DNA from 4 places in the Marinobacterium sp. MBR-111 genome. Region 4 is predicted to be linked to each of the others. Evidence: predicted binding sites of a transcription regulator. Region 4 holds the regulator's gene; each other region holds the start of a gene.

Region 1 (3,084 bases), on a different contig from region 4:
CCTGACGAGTATGGCTGAAATGCGCACAGAGCGAATGATCGACCTGTACGCCGCGCTTTTCCAGCTCCGCATCCAGCACGGTCTTCAGCATGGCGGCACAACCACCACAGCCGGTGGCGGCTCGGGTGCTGGCCTTAAGGTCGGCCACCGACACGGCACCATCATTCATCGCCTCGCAGATATCACCCTTGCTGACATTGTGACAGGAGCAGATGGTGGCCGTCAGTGGCAGCTCGGCACTGCCCGCACTCGGCAGTCCGCCCTGAGAGGCCGGCAGAATCAATGCTTCCGGCTGCTCCGGCAGCGGCATGTCATTCAGTGCCAGCTGCAGCAGTTGATCGTAGCCGCTGTTGTCCCCAATCAGGATGGCACCCAGCAGGCGCTTGCCATCCCCCGAGACCACCAATCGACGATAGACGCCGCTGCGCTCATCGCTGTAGCGGTAGTTCTGACACCCCGATGTATGGCCGTGAGCATCACCGATCGATCCCACATCCACACCCAGCAGTTTCAGTTTCGTCGACATGTCGGCACCCTGAAAATGTGCCTGGCCATCACCAACAAGATGCGACAGGGCCGCTCGTGCCATGGCATAACCCGGTGCAACCAGACCGAAATGGCGGCCGTTCCACACCGCACACTCGCCAATGGCATAGATGTCAGGATCGCTGCTGCGACAGTGCTGGTCCACCTCAATACCGCCACGCTCACCCAGCTGCAGGCCAGCCTCACGGCCCAGCATGTCCTGCGGCCGGATACCGGCGGAATACACGATCAGGTCGGTCTCCAGCTCGGTAGCGTCGGCAAAGCACATCTTCATCCTTGCACTGTCACCCCGAATAATCTGCTGCGTCGCCTTGTCGGTATGCACCGCAACCCCGAGCGCCTCGATCTTGTGGCGCAGCAAGGCTCCCGCTTCGTCATCCAGCTGAACCGGCATCAGCCGGGGGGCAAACTCGACCACATGTACCTCCAGCCCCAGCCGCTTGAGGGCGTTGGCGGCTTCCAGGCCGAGCAGTCCACCGCCGATCACCACGCCGACATTGGCACCCTCGGCACTGGCGCGAATCGCGTCCAGGTCATCCAGTGTTCGGTAGACCAGGCAGTGTGGCTGAGCCCCGCCGGGGATGGGTGGAACGAAGGGCCACGAGCCTGTCGCAAGCACCAGTTTGTCGTAGCTGTATTCCCCCCCCTGGGTGTGCAGGGTTTTGCATTGGGGATCAATGGACAGAACCGACTCACCCAGTTTGAGGCTCACGGCGGGGTGTTGATACAGCTCCGGTGACCCCAGCCTCAACGCGTCGGCACTGCCCGAATCAAAATAGTCTGACAGGTGTACCCGATCATAGGCGGGATAGCGTTCAGCCCCGAAAACCATCAGTTCACCCTGCTCAGCAGCTTCACTGGCCAACCACTGTTCCACAAAGTGATGCCCTACCATGCCGTTGCCAATCACGGCCACGCGCAAAGGGCGACGGGTACCGGTGCAGTCTGTCTGTTTCATACGGCACTCTCTTAGTTTCAGATAAAAAAAAACGGTGCCACTTCTGTGCTGCACATGCAGCAAGGAGTGGACACCGTTGTCCAAAAAACCACTTGATGAGCGTCTGACCTCAGGCCTGACCTGCAACTGGTATTGCAGGGTTTATGCCAATCGGTCAATAACAGGCAGGAGCGGGGCTTTTACCCGAACAACAACGACAAGGGCGCTTTAAAAAGGTGCAGACAGGGTCGAAACGACCCTTAACAGGGCACGGAAAAACATAATTACGTTTTCCCCAGGCCGTCACAGGCGGCTATCAGACGAGCCGCCAGATCGACCAGACGGATGTTGGCCTGCATCGCCTGCTGCCGCATCTGATGATAGGCCTGCTCTTCACTGAGGCCATGAAACTGCATCAGCAATCCCTTCGCCCGCTCTATCTGCTTGCGTTCATCCAGAGCCGAACGTGCTAACTCCAGCTCTTTCTGAACCTGTTCCAGATGGCGTGCCTGAGTCAGTAACAGGTCATATACCGTATCGTTCAACCCCCCGCCTTCATGTCCGGGACTGCTCAGCAGCTCAGCCATGGGTGTCAGGTTGACCGGAGCCGTACGCTGCGCAGCGGCTTCTATCAGGGTGTTAAGCTGTTGCCGGTGATGCCTCAGCTCCGCTTCAGCCGCTGCGGTCTTGTCACGGCTCTTTTGCAGCAGGCGCTGCTCCAGATGGGCTTCAAGCTGTTGCATGCGATCAATGCGGCAGGTGGCCAGCTCATACCAAAGCTCACTCAATGGCATCGGTACTTCGTCTTTAGGCTGCAGCCGGCTGAGCATGCCCCGCAGGCGTAACAGCTCGGCTTGCTCCGGCATCGCCTGCAGCTCGTGCCAGAGTGCCAGCGGCTCTGCCTCTGCATAACAGGTGAAGGTATCAAAACTGCGTTGCTGGGCATCCTGCAGGTTTATCAACCGCTCCAGCTGCTCGGCCTCGAACCGACCTGCCGCGAAGCCGATTGCTCCCCAGGCACGTTCCTGCCCTGCATACTCCTTCCCCTGTATGAAGTTGAATGTCGCGACCAGAGCCCGCGTCAACTCCGGGTCGCCACAGCTGTCCGCCAGTTCAAAAATGATCGCCAGCAAACGGGCAATCAGCTCACTCAGCCAACAGGTGAGCGTTGCCGCCTCCAGTTGTTGCTGCTGCACCTGAGCACGCAGCAGATCCAGCTCTTCCAGCTGCAGCAGTACCGCCGCGATGCAGTTGCACAGGCGCATTCCCGCCGGTGCACTGCCTGTGCCCGGCATCAGGGCTGCAACTCCCTGCCGAAAGGCCTGTTCGGCCACACGGCTACGCGCGACCTGCTCCGGGTGTTGACGGGCAAAGCACTCACCGCCGGAAGCCAGAAAGACATTTGAAATACCGCGTTCACGCTGCAGCTCATGGATTAACCTCCCGGTCAGAATCGCCTGTTGGCAACCCACGGCCAATTGTTTCAGTGCCTCAATCTCGGCCTCACGAGCAGCCAGCAGAAAGCGGTGGGTCAGCGGTGTACTTGAAGCTTGCATCGGCGGCCTCTCAGCAAAGAAGTTGCAGGGATACCATCGGGACAA
Region 2 (3,084 bases), on a different contig from region 4:
GATCTCTACCGGCGTCAAGATTCGTTTTACTATGGATCTGCTGGCGGCCATGAACGGGCGCATTATTGCCAAGCTGTTCGATCTAATCGTCCCTGCGGACATGCAGCCGCACGTCTGCTTGATCGTGATGGGGTCGGAGGGGCGTGCCGAGCAGATCATGAAAACCGATCAGGATAACGCGCTTATATTTCGTGACAATCTGGCCTGGCCTGAAATGCAGCAATGCATGCAGCAGTTCAGCGAGACTCTGATTTCATTCGGCTTTCCGCCTTGTCCAGGTAACATCATGGTGTCCAATCCCGAGTGGGTCAATTCCGTGGGTGACTGGACCCAGAAGCTCAGTGATTGGGCCGACACCTGTGAAGGCAGTGCGCAGATGAACCTGGCCATTGCGGTTGATGCCAAGCCGGTAGCGGGTAACGAGGCGCTGTTCAAGGTGGCGCGTAACTGGTTCCTGCGTCACCTGCGGAACAATGATGTGTTTTTCTCGCATTTTGCCCGTGCCGCGATTGGGTTTGATACGCCACTTACCTTCTTTGGCAACCTCAAGGACAAGGGGCAGCTGGATATCAAGAAAGGCGGGATTTTCCCCATTGTGCATGGTGTCCGTACCATCGCGCTTGAGCAGCGCATCCTCAAGACCAATACTTTCCAGCGCATTGAGGCGCTGATGGAAAGTGGCCAGATGCAGGAACAGCATGGCCGTGATCTATCGGAAGCGCTGGCGCTGTTTATTCAGCTGCGTCTGCGGCAGCAAATCCGCCGTGCTGAAGAAAGTCCTGATGGAGCCGATCCAACCCCGAACATGATCGACCTGCAGCAGCTGAACAAGCTTGAGCGGGAACTGCTGCGTGATGCTTTGCATGTGGTGAAAGGGTTCAAAAAGCACCTGACAATGCGTTACCACCTGGGAGGCTGATGTAGATGATCATTCCGCGCTCAATACGGCGTCTGAAAGAGAAACGTGAGCACAGGGAAGGGCCTTGGGCACATCTGTTCGAAGCCTACAAGGGTGACGAAGTCGTGTCACTTGACTGTGAGACCACCAGTCTTGACGTGAAAAAGGCCGAAATACTGTCGATCGGAGCTGTGCGTATCAAAGGGCGTAAAGTGATTACCAGTGAGCGTCTCGACCTGAAATTGAAGCCTCCGGCCAGCCTCAGCGGTGATTCCATCAAAATCCACAAGATCAGAGCCAGCGATCTGGCGGATGGCATCGAGCTGGACGAGGCTCTGGAAAAGGTGCTCGAATTCGTCGGCAATCGTCCCATTCTCGGTTACTACGTCAATTTTGATATTCGCATGCTGGACAAGTTTATCCGCCCCAAGTACGGTTTCGGCCTGCCCAACAAGGCTGTTGAGCTTTCCCACGTCTATCACGACATCATCAAGTGGAAGCATGTGGGGGGTAATATCGACCTGCGCTTTGACACCATTGCAGGCAAACTGGATATCCCCATCCTTGAGCGGCACACAGCTTTGGGAGATGCCATCACGGTAGCGCTGATGTATGTGCGGCTGCGCTACGGTGAATCGCCAGAAGGACGATACTAGGGCATGCATTAACGTCAGGTTCCCCGGCGGGCTATATGGCCCGCTTTTTGCATTATAGCGTTAAGCAGTAACAGCATGACCCTTGTCAGGCTCAATTGGCGTCAGGATATTGTCAACTCTGGCGTGATTGCATCTTGAAGCGGGAGGGTTAGTCTCTATAATGTCAAAATATTGCCGTCCGGGAGGAAGCTCTGCATGATTGAACGAGCTGATATCAACAGCCTTCTGTCACAGATGCGCGCGATCAAGTCAGAGGTGCAGCAGGGGCCGCGTCCGGTCGAAATGCTGGATCTTAGGGCCGAAGGTATTGGTGCGCCGGGGATCAGCAAGACCGAAAGCAACAGTTTTGCGACGCTGCTCAAAGGGGCTGTGGATAAGGTCAATGAACACCAGTCGGAAGCATCACGGCTGCGTGAAGCGTATGAGCGGGGCGATCCTGGCGTGGATCTGCCGCAGGTCATGATTCAGGCTCAGAAGTCTTCGGTCTCGTTTCAGGCTATGACTCAGGTGCGTAATCGTTTGGTAACGGCGTATGAAGATGTCATGAAGATGCCGATTTAATGTTTTCAGGTTTTACACGGTCAGGGCTGAATGGATAACACACCGGCACAACTTAACAGCAAGGGCAGTTTGATGACCGGCTTTAACAGCCTGGGAATCCTGCGCCAGCTGGGTCTGATGGTGGGGCTGGCTGCCAGCATCGCCATCGGCTTTGCCGTTGTGCTCTGGTCACAGAAGCCGGATTATCGGGTGCTGTTTTCCAATCTCAACTTTTCCGATGCCAATGAAGTGATTGAACAGTTACGGCTGTATAACATGCCGTACAAGTTTGACGCTGACGGCCGGGCAATTCTTGTGCCGCAGGAGCATGTGCATCAAGCGCGGCTAAAACTGGCCGCTGAAGGTTTTACCGCTGACAAGACGGTAGGCTTTGAGCTGCTGGAACAGGAACAGGGACTGGGGACCAGTCAGTTCATGGAGAATGCTCGCTTCCGCCGTGGGCTGGAAGGCGAGTTGGCGCGTACCATCAGCAGCCTGCTTGCGGTACGTTCTGCCCGTGTTCATCTCGCGTTGCCGAAAGAGTCTGTTTTTGTACGTGATCAGCGCAAGCCGCGTGCCTCTGTATTTATCGAAATGTTTTCCGGGCGCACGCTGGAGCGGGATCAGGTGGCCGCGATCGCCAATCTGGTGGCGTCCAGTATTCCTGAGCTGGCGGTGGATGATGTCACGGTAGTTGATCAGAAAGGGCGTCTGCTCAACACACGCAGCCAGGACCAGGATGTGGTGCTGGCGGCAAAACAGCTCGAGTACACCCGCAGCATTGAAGAGACCCTGCTTAACCGGGTCAACAGTATCCTCCAACCGGTTGTTGGGTTGGGCAACTTCCGGGCTGAAGTGTCGACCGATATCGATTTTACCGAAGTTGAACAGGCAGACGAGATATACAATCCGGATCTGCCGGCGTTGCGCAGCGAGCAGACACTGGAAGAAAACCGCGCCAGTGGTGATCTCGCTCAGGGGGTTCCGGGG
Region 3 (3,084 bases), on a different contig from region 4:
CGGTAAAGGCTCCCTTCTCAACCCCGAACAGCTCGGCTTCAATCAGGTCCGGAGGAATACAGGCACAGTTGACCGCCACGAACGCCTTGTCGGCGCGGTCTGAGCTGAGGTGCAGGCCGCGGGCGACGATCTCCTTGCCGACGCCGGTTTCGCCCTGCAGCAATACCGTGACACGACTGGATGACGCGCGACGGATCAGCTGACAGACATGCTTGAAGGCACCCGACCGCCCCACCGAGTTGAACAGCAGGTCTTCACTCTGGTCAGAGTTTCGGAAGTTGTCGCGCAGATCGCTCAGCTGGCTCTGCAGCGAGAACAGCTCTTCCGCAATGGGATCCGGCAACAGATAGCGTTCCAGTTCGGCCTGGTCATCCCACTCCTCGGCCGGTTTGCCGACGATATGGCAATGCTCATGTCCCATACCGACACATTGCGTTTCCTTGAAGATGACCGGCTGTCCCATGAAATAGGTGGTGTAGCCGCTGGCGTAACCAATGAGGGTCCAGCAAATGGGGTCTTCCGAAGGGCCAAAGTCGTGCAGGTGCACATCGGCCTCATATGAATCGAACCAGTCGAATTCTCCCTGAAAAACGTCATTATCAAGGTCGATATTCAGTGAAACGGGTTTTACGTTGACCATGCCTTTGATGCAGTGCAGCTGAGGTCCGACAAAGAAAGCATCTTCCTTTGACATATCCGGTCTGACCTTGGCGACCAACTCGGCGTCTTTCCACCCGGAGTGGTATCCAAACCGCATCAGGAATCCCTTGGCACGGTTGATACCCAGGGTTTCAATCAGCTCCTTGCGCAACAGGCCCATAACGCTGGAATGAATCATCAGCATGCGCTGTTCGTTGAGCCAGATTTTGCCCTTGTCACTTTCAAAACGAATTTGTGAGAGCAAGTCTCCGCTGCCCGGAAACTCCAGTTCTTGTGTGGTGGCCATAATTGTTTTTATACCGGCTTTGTGTGAGCGATGTTCAGTGAGCAGGCCCGTAGCCCTTATTTCATTGTTGAGATATTTGATGATGATTTGGAAGCGAAACCATAGAAACTAATACTAAAGTAGTATGAGGGTGGTTGGTCTCAATACAACTGAAAGTGACCATTTCATCAAAAAAAAGCCTGATTTTTCATGAAATGATTATTTCATCAGTGCCTGGGTGCTATGTGCGCAACGCTTTGTTGCGTGAATAGCAACATGATCTGGCTTTTAATTATTTCTTTTAAATCAATTGCTTGGCTTTTGTCTTGTGTCTGTTTTGATGCTGTTTCGCCAATCTGGCACAGCAGTTGCTCTCATGCATTGATGAATGCATCCGCCGAAGAGCAGAGGATAACAATGACAAAACTCACACTGCACTCACGCAACGATGACCTGCCCAAACGCTCGGCTTTTGATCGTTTGACCAAATACATCCGGGTACGCAGTGAGCCTGGATCGCGTTTTGTCGAGTTCGATTTTGCCATTGGTGATCCTTCACTGTTTGTGGAGCTGGTGATGCCAAAAGGCGCCTTTGATGAATTCTGTGCCGCCAACGATGTGGTGCACATGACCGAAGATCAGATCCGTGAAGTCGATTCCGAAATGGAAAAATGGCGCTACGGCGAAGATACGCTCATGTCTCACAACCATGATCGTGATTCCGAATAACAACAACTGCAGCTGGGAAGAGTCCATGACCATCGAAATTAAAACAGCCACGCTGGAACCGGTGCGCAATACCTATGCGAATGTCGCGCGTCGTTTCGGCGACAAGCCGGCTACCCGCTATCAGGAAGCCACTTACGACCTTCAGTCCGAAACGAATTTTCACTACCGCCCCTTGTGGCAGCCGGATCTGGAACTGAACGATACGCGCCGTACTGCCATCGAGATGGCGGACTGGTACGCGCTGAAAGACCCGCGCCAGTTCTATTACGGCACCTACGTCCAACAGCGTGCCAAAATGCAGGAGAACGCCGAGAGCAACTATGCGTTTTTTGAAAAGCGTGATCTGGCTCGGCACCTGAGTGACGCTCAGCAGGCTGAAGTGATTCGCTTCCTCGTGCCGCTGCGTCATATGGAGCATACCGCGAATCTGAACAACATGTACGGAGCCGCCTACGGCTATGGTACGGCCGTGACCCAGGCGCTGCTGTTTGATGGTATGGATCGCCTGGGTATCGCGCAGTACCTGTCGCGCATTGGCCTGATTCTGGATGGCAACACGGGGGAGGCGCTGGAAGAGGCCAAGCGGCAGTGGATGGAAGCCGATATTTGGCAGGGACTCCGTGCACTCTGTGAAGAGATGCTGGTGACTGAGGACTGGTTCGAAGTATTCGTAGCGCAGGACCTGGTGGTCGATACCCTGGTATATGACCTGGTATATGGCCAGTTTGACCAGTACCTGGCTGACAGTGGTGCCCAGGATGTAGCCATGCTGACCGAGTTTATGCAGCTCTGGTACAAGGACTCTTCACGCTGGGTAGATGCAGTCATCAAGGAAACCGCAAACGAATCTGAAGAGAACAAGGCACTTTTGAAACAGTGGATCGAAAAATGGCGTGGCAAGGCAGCAGAAGCCCTGGCTCCGCTGGCACCGGCAATGCTGAATGACGAAGCGCTGGCGCAGTCGCTGGCAGAACTGGATAAGCGGGTCGCTAAGGCCGGCATCAAATAACAACAAGGAAAAGCCTCATGTCCAAAGTATATATCGCACTGCAGGATAACGATGAGTCGCGCTACATCGTCGAAGCAATTGAACAGGATAACCCTGAAGCAACCGTTATCCACATGCCGGCCATGATCCGCATCGAAGCCGAGAACTTTCTCGCGGTGAAGAAAGAGACTGTAGAAGAAAAAATGGGACGTGACTGGGATGTGCAGGAGTTGCACCTCAGCCTGATCACGATCGGTGGCAACGTCGATGAAGATGACGATCAGATCACCCTGACCTGGAACTCATAACAAGAAGGTAACCCCAATGGCAGCCAAAAAGCTCAACATTAAAGACAAATACCGCCTGCTGACCCGTGACCTGGATTGGGAGTTTTCCTATCAGGATCGCAAGAAGGCATTCCCGTTCGAAGAGTTTGAAGGGA
Region 4 (3,084 bases):
CTCGATTAGGGTTTTCCTCAGCCAGCATCAGTCGGATCAGCTCGGGCAGAAGCAGGGCCGGCAGGTTGTCGATGCAGTAGAAACCGACATCTTCCAGTGCCTGCAGGGCGGTGCTTTTGCCTGAGCCGGAGCGGCCGCTGATGACGACCAGTCGCATGTCAGGCGCCTCTGCAGAGAGTTTGGACGCGATCCAGCAGGCTTGAGGAATCTTCGCAGCTGCGCAGTGATTCACGGGTGCTGGAGTCGTTGAACAGCTCTGCCAACCCTGCCAGTGTCTGCAGGTGCTCTTCAGCGCCGTCTTCGGGAACCAGCAGGAAGCAGATCAGGTCGACTGGACGGTTGTCGATGGCATCGAAGTCAATCGGGCTGGACAGCGTCATCAGTAATCCGATGGCTGTTGTAACACCTGGAATTCTGCAATGAGGAATGGCAACGCCTTCACCGATACCGGTGCTGCCAAGGCGTTCTCGGTTGATCAGGCCGCTGAAGATATCTTCAGCGGCCATGCCGTCCAGCTGCTCGGCGATAGTCTGGCTGGCGAGCTCAAGCGCTCGCTTTTTGCTGACCACATCGACGTGGCAGAGTGTACGGGATGAGGTCAGCAGTTCTGATAGTTGCATGTCGTGACGTGCTGCTACCGGTTATTTGTGGGATTTGAGTTTTTCTTTGTGCTTGATGATCTGGCGGTCAAGCTTGTCCACCATGCCATCAATTGCAGCATACATGTCATCATGCTCATGCGCTGCGAATACTTCACCGCCGGCCAGGTGGATATCGGCTTCGGCCTTCTGGCGCAGCTTCTCGACACTGAGGGTGACCTGTACATTGGTGATGTTATCGAAGTGGCGTTCCAGTCGGTCGAACTTGGTACGTACATATTCGTTCAGGGCGTCAGTCAGTTCGACGTGATGGCCAGTGATGTTGATCTGCATAGGTTTTCTCCTCGTCATAAAGCACGTTCTTCCGGCGTGCCTGTAGTCTCATTAAACCAGACGCTTGCGCTCATTAGAAGGCGGAATGTTCATCGCTTCACGATATTTTGCCACTGTGCGTCTGGCTACGTTAAATCCTTGCTCTTTCAGCAGGTCGGCTATCTTGTTATCACTGAGTGGTTTTGCGGTATTCTCCGCGCTGATCAGCTTCTTGATCAAGGCACGAATGGCGGTAGAGGAGGCAGCGCCTCCGTCTGACGTGCTCACATGGCTGGAGAAAAAATACTTCAGCTCGAAGATGCCTCGGGGCGTATGCATGTATTTCTGGGTAGTGACACGGGAAATGGTTGATTCGTGCATCTCTACGGCTTCAGCGATGTCATGCAGAACCATCGGCTTCATACCCTCTTCACCTTCCTCGAAAAAATCGATCTGGCGGGCCACGATCTCGGTGGCGACCTTGAGCAGGGTTTCGTTGCGACTCAGCAGGCTCTTCAGAAACCAGCGCGCTTCCTGTAGATGGTTTTTCAGATAGGTGTTGTCAGCGCTGTTGTCGGCCCGTCTTATAAGATCAGCATAGTCGGTATTGATACGCAGCTTGGGGGATGCCTCTGAGTTGAGGCTTACATTCCACTGCCCCCGCACCTTGCGCACCACGACGTCGGGTATAACGTACTCTGACTGTTCACTGCTGATGCTGGTGCCCGGTTTTGGATTAAGCGACTGGATCAGACTGATGATCTGTTGCAGGGCCTCTTCCTTCAGGCGCATGCGGCGCATCAAGGTACGATAGTCATGATTGCCGAGCAGACCCAGGTGATCGCGTACCAGGCGTAATGCCTCTTTCAGCATCGGAGTGTTTTCAGGCAGCTGGCGCAGCTGTATCTGCAGACATTCGCTCAGGTCTCGTGCGCAGACACCGGGCGGGTCAAACTGTTGCAGGCGGTGCAGTACCGTTTCAATCTCTTCAGGCTCGGCATCTGCAAACAGCTGGGGTTCGCTCCGGGTGAAGTGTTCCAGAACTTCATCTACGTCCGTGCGTAGATAGCCATCCGGATCGACAGCATCGATAAGGGCCATGGCGACCATACGGTCAGGGTCACTCATGGGGGTCAGGTTGAGCTGCCACAGCAGGTGATCCTGAAGGCTGTCTTCGGCCGAATCGTTATCACCGGGTTCCCAGTCATCATCACGGGCAGGACCGGGTGTACTCTGGTGCTGGAAGGTATCATCCCAGTTGCTGTCGGTGGACAGCTCACGAGGGATTTCATCATTCCAGCGCTCTTCCAGTGCGTTTTCGTCCCAGCTGTCCTCGTCAGCGGTGTCGTTAGAGAGGCTGTCGGCAGAGGCGTCGTGACGATCATCACGGGCTTCAGTCTGGGTCTCTTCGGCGCTGTCCAGTTCCTCCTCGACTTCCAGCAGTGGGTTGCTCTCCAGGGCTTCCTGGATCTCCTGCTGCAGGTCCAGCGTTGACAGTTGCAGCAGACGTATTGCTTGTTGCAACTGGGGTGTCATCGTCAGATGCTGGCCGATCTTGAGTTGTAACGATTGCTTCATATCAGAGCTGCCAGGTGGACGGAGTGGATGTACATGATTGACGACTCAGGATCAAAGGGAAAACTGCTCGCCCAGATAGGCACGGCGAACCTGTTCGTTAGCCAGGATCTCGGCCGGTGTGCCCTGTGCGAGTATCCCCCCTTCACTTACGATATATGCTCGTTCGCAGATGTCGAGTGTCTCGCGCACGTTATGATCGGTGATCAGAATGCCAATGCCGCGAGACTGTAGGTGGCGAATGGTTTGTTTGATATCGCTGACCGAGATTGGATCAACGCCGGCAAAGGGTTCGTCCAGCAGGATAAAGTCAGGCTCGGTTGCCAAGGCCCGTGCGATTTCAACACGTCGACGCTCTCCGCCAGACAGGGCCATACCCAGACTATTGCGCAGGTGAGTAATGTGGAACTCTTCCAGCAGCTGCTCCAGCAATGCCTTACGATCCGAGGTGTTCAGCTCCTTGCGAGTTTCCAGAATGGCCATCAGGTTGTCATGTACGCTCAGCTTCCGAAACACCGAAGCTTCCTGAGGCAGATAGCCGATACCGCGGCGAGCGCGCTCATGCATGGGCAGGCGGGTAACGTCGTCCTGGTGCAGT

Evidence for each region. The regulator sigma-54, encoded in region 4, starts transcription at its own class of promoters, with help from an activator protein. The targets are predictions, from matches to a motif close to TGGCACNNNNNTTGCTNT.
Region 1: the regulator sigma-54 is predicted to act here: its motif matches at 1,636-1,653, upstream of nirB (nitrite reductase large subunit NirB).
Region 2: the regulator sigma-54 is predicted to act here: its motif matches at 1,591-1,608, upstream of fliE (flagellar hook-basal body complex protein FliE).
Region 3: the regulator sigma-54 is predicted to act here: its motif matches at 1,283-1,300, upstream of ABIE61_RS03785 (phenol hydroxylase subunit).

What each region holds. Positions count from the first base shown of each region.
Region 1 is NZ_JBEPQA010000003.1:128,473-131,556, reverse strand. Features, by position in the region: gene nirB (nitrite reductase large subunit NirB) at 1-1,504, opposite strand, end outside; gene ABIE61_RS03280 (nitrate- and nitrite sensing domain-containing protein) at 1,768-3,039, opposite strand.
Region 2 is NZ_JBEPQA010000021.1:5,200-8,283, reverse strand. Features, by position in the region: gene ABIE61_RS13905 (DUF294 nucleotidyltransferase-like domain-containing protein) at 1-919, shown strand, start outside; gene ABIE61_RS13900 (3'-5' exonuclease) at 925-1,554, shown strand; gene fliE (flagellar hook-basal body complex protein FliE) at 1,750-2,115, shown strand; gene fliF (flagellar basal-body MS-ring/collar protein FliF) at 2,146-3,084, shown strand, end outside.
Region 3 is NZ_JBEPQA010000004.1:18,353-21,436, forward strand. Features, by position in the region: gene ABIE61_RS03780 (sigma 54-interacting transcriptional regulator) at 1-946, opposite strand, end outside; gene ABIE61_RS03785 (phenol hydroxylase subunit) at 1,343-1,654, shown strand; gene ABIE61_RS03790 (aromatic/alkene monooxygenase hydroxylase subunit beta) at 1,680-2,663, shown strand; gene ABIE61_RS03795 (MmoB/DmpM family protein) at 2,681-2,950, shown strand; gene ABIE61_RS03800 (aromatic/alkene/methane monooxygenase hydroxylase/oxygenase subunit alpha) at 2,967-3,084, shown strand, end outside.
Region 4 is NZ_JBEPQA010000013.1:37,112-40,195, forward strand. Features, by position in the region: gene rapZ (RNase adapter RapZ) at 1-157, opposite strand, end outside; gene ABIE61_RS10630 (PTS sugar transporter subunit IIA) at 159-620, opposite strand; gene hpf (ribosome hibernation promoting factor) at 642-932, opposite strand; gene ABIE61_RS10640 (RNA polymerase factor sigma-54) at 984-2,489, opposite strand; gene lptB (LPS export ABC transporter ATP-binding protein) at 2,541-3,084, opposite strand, start outside.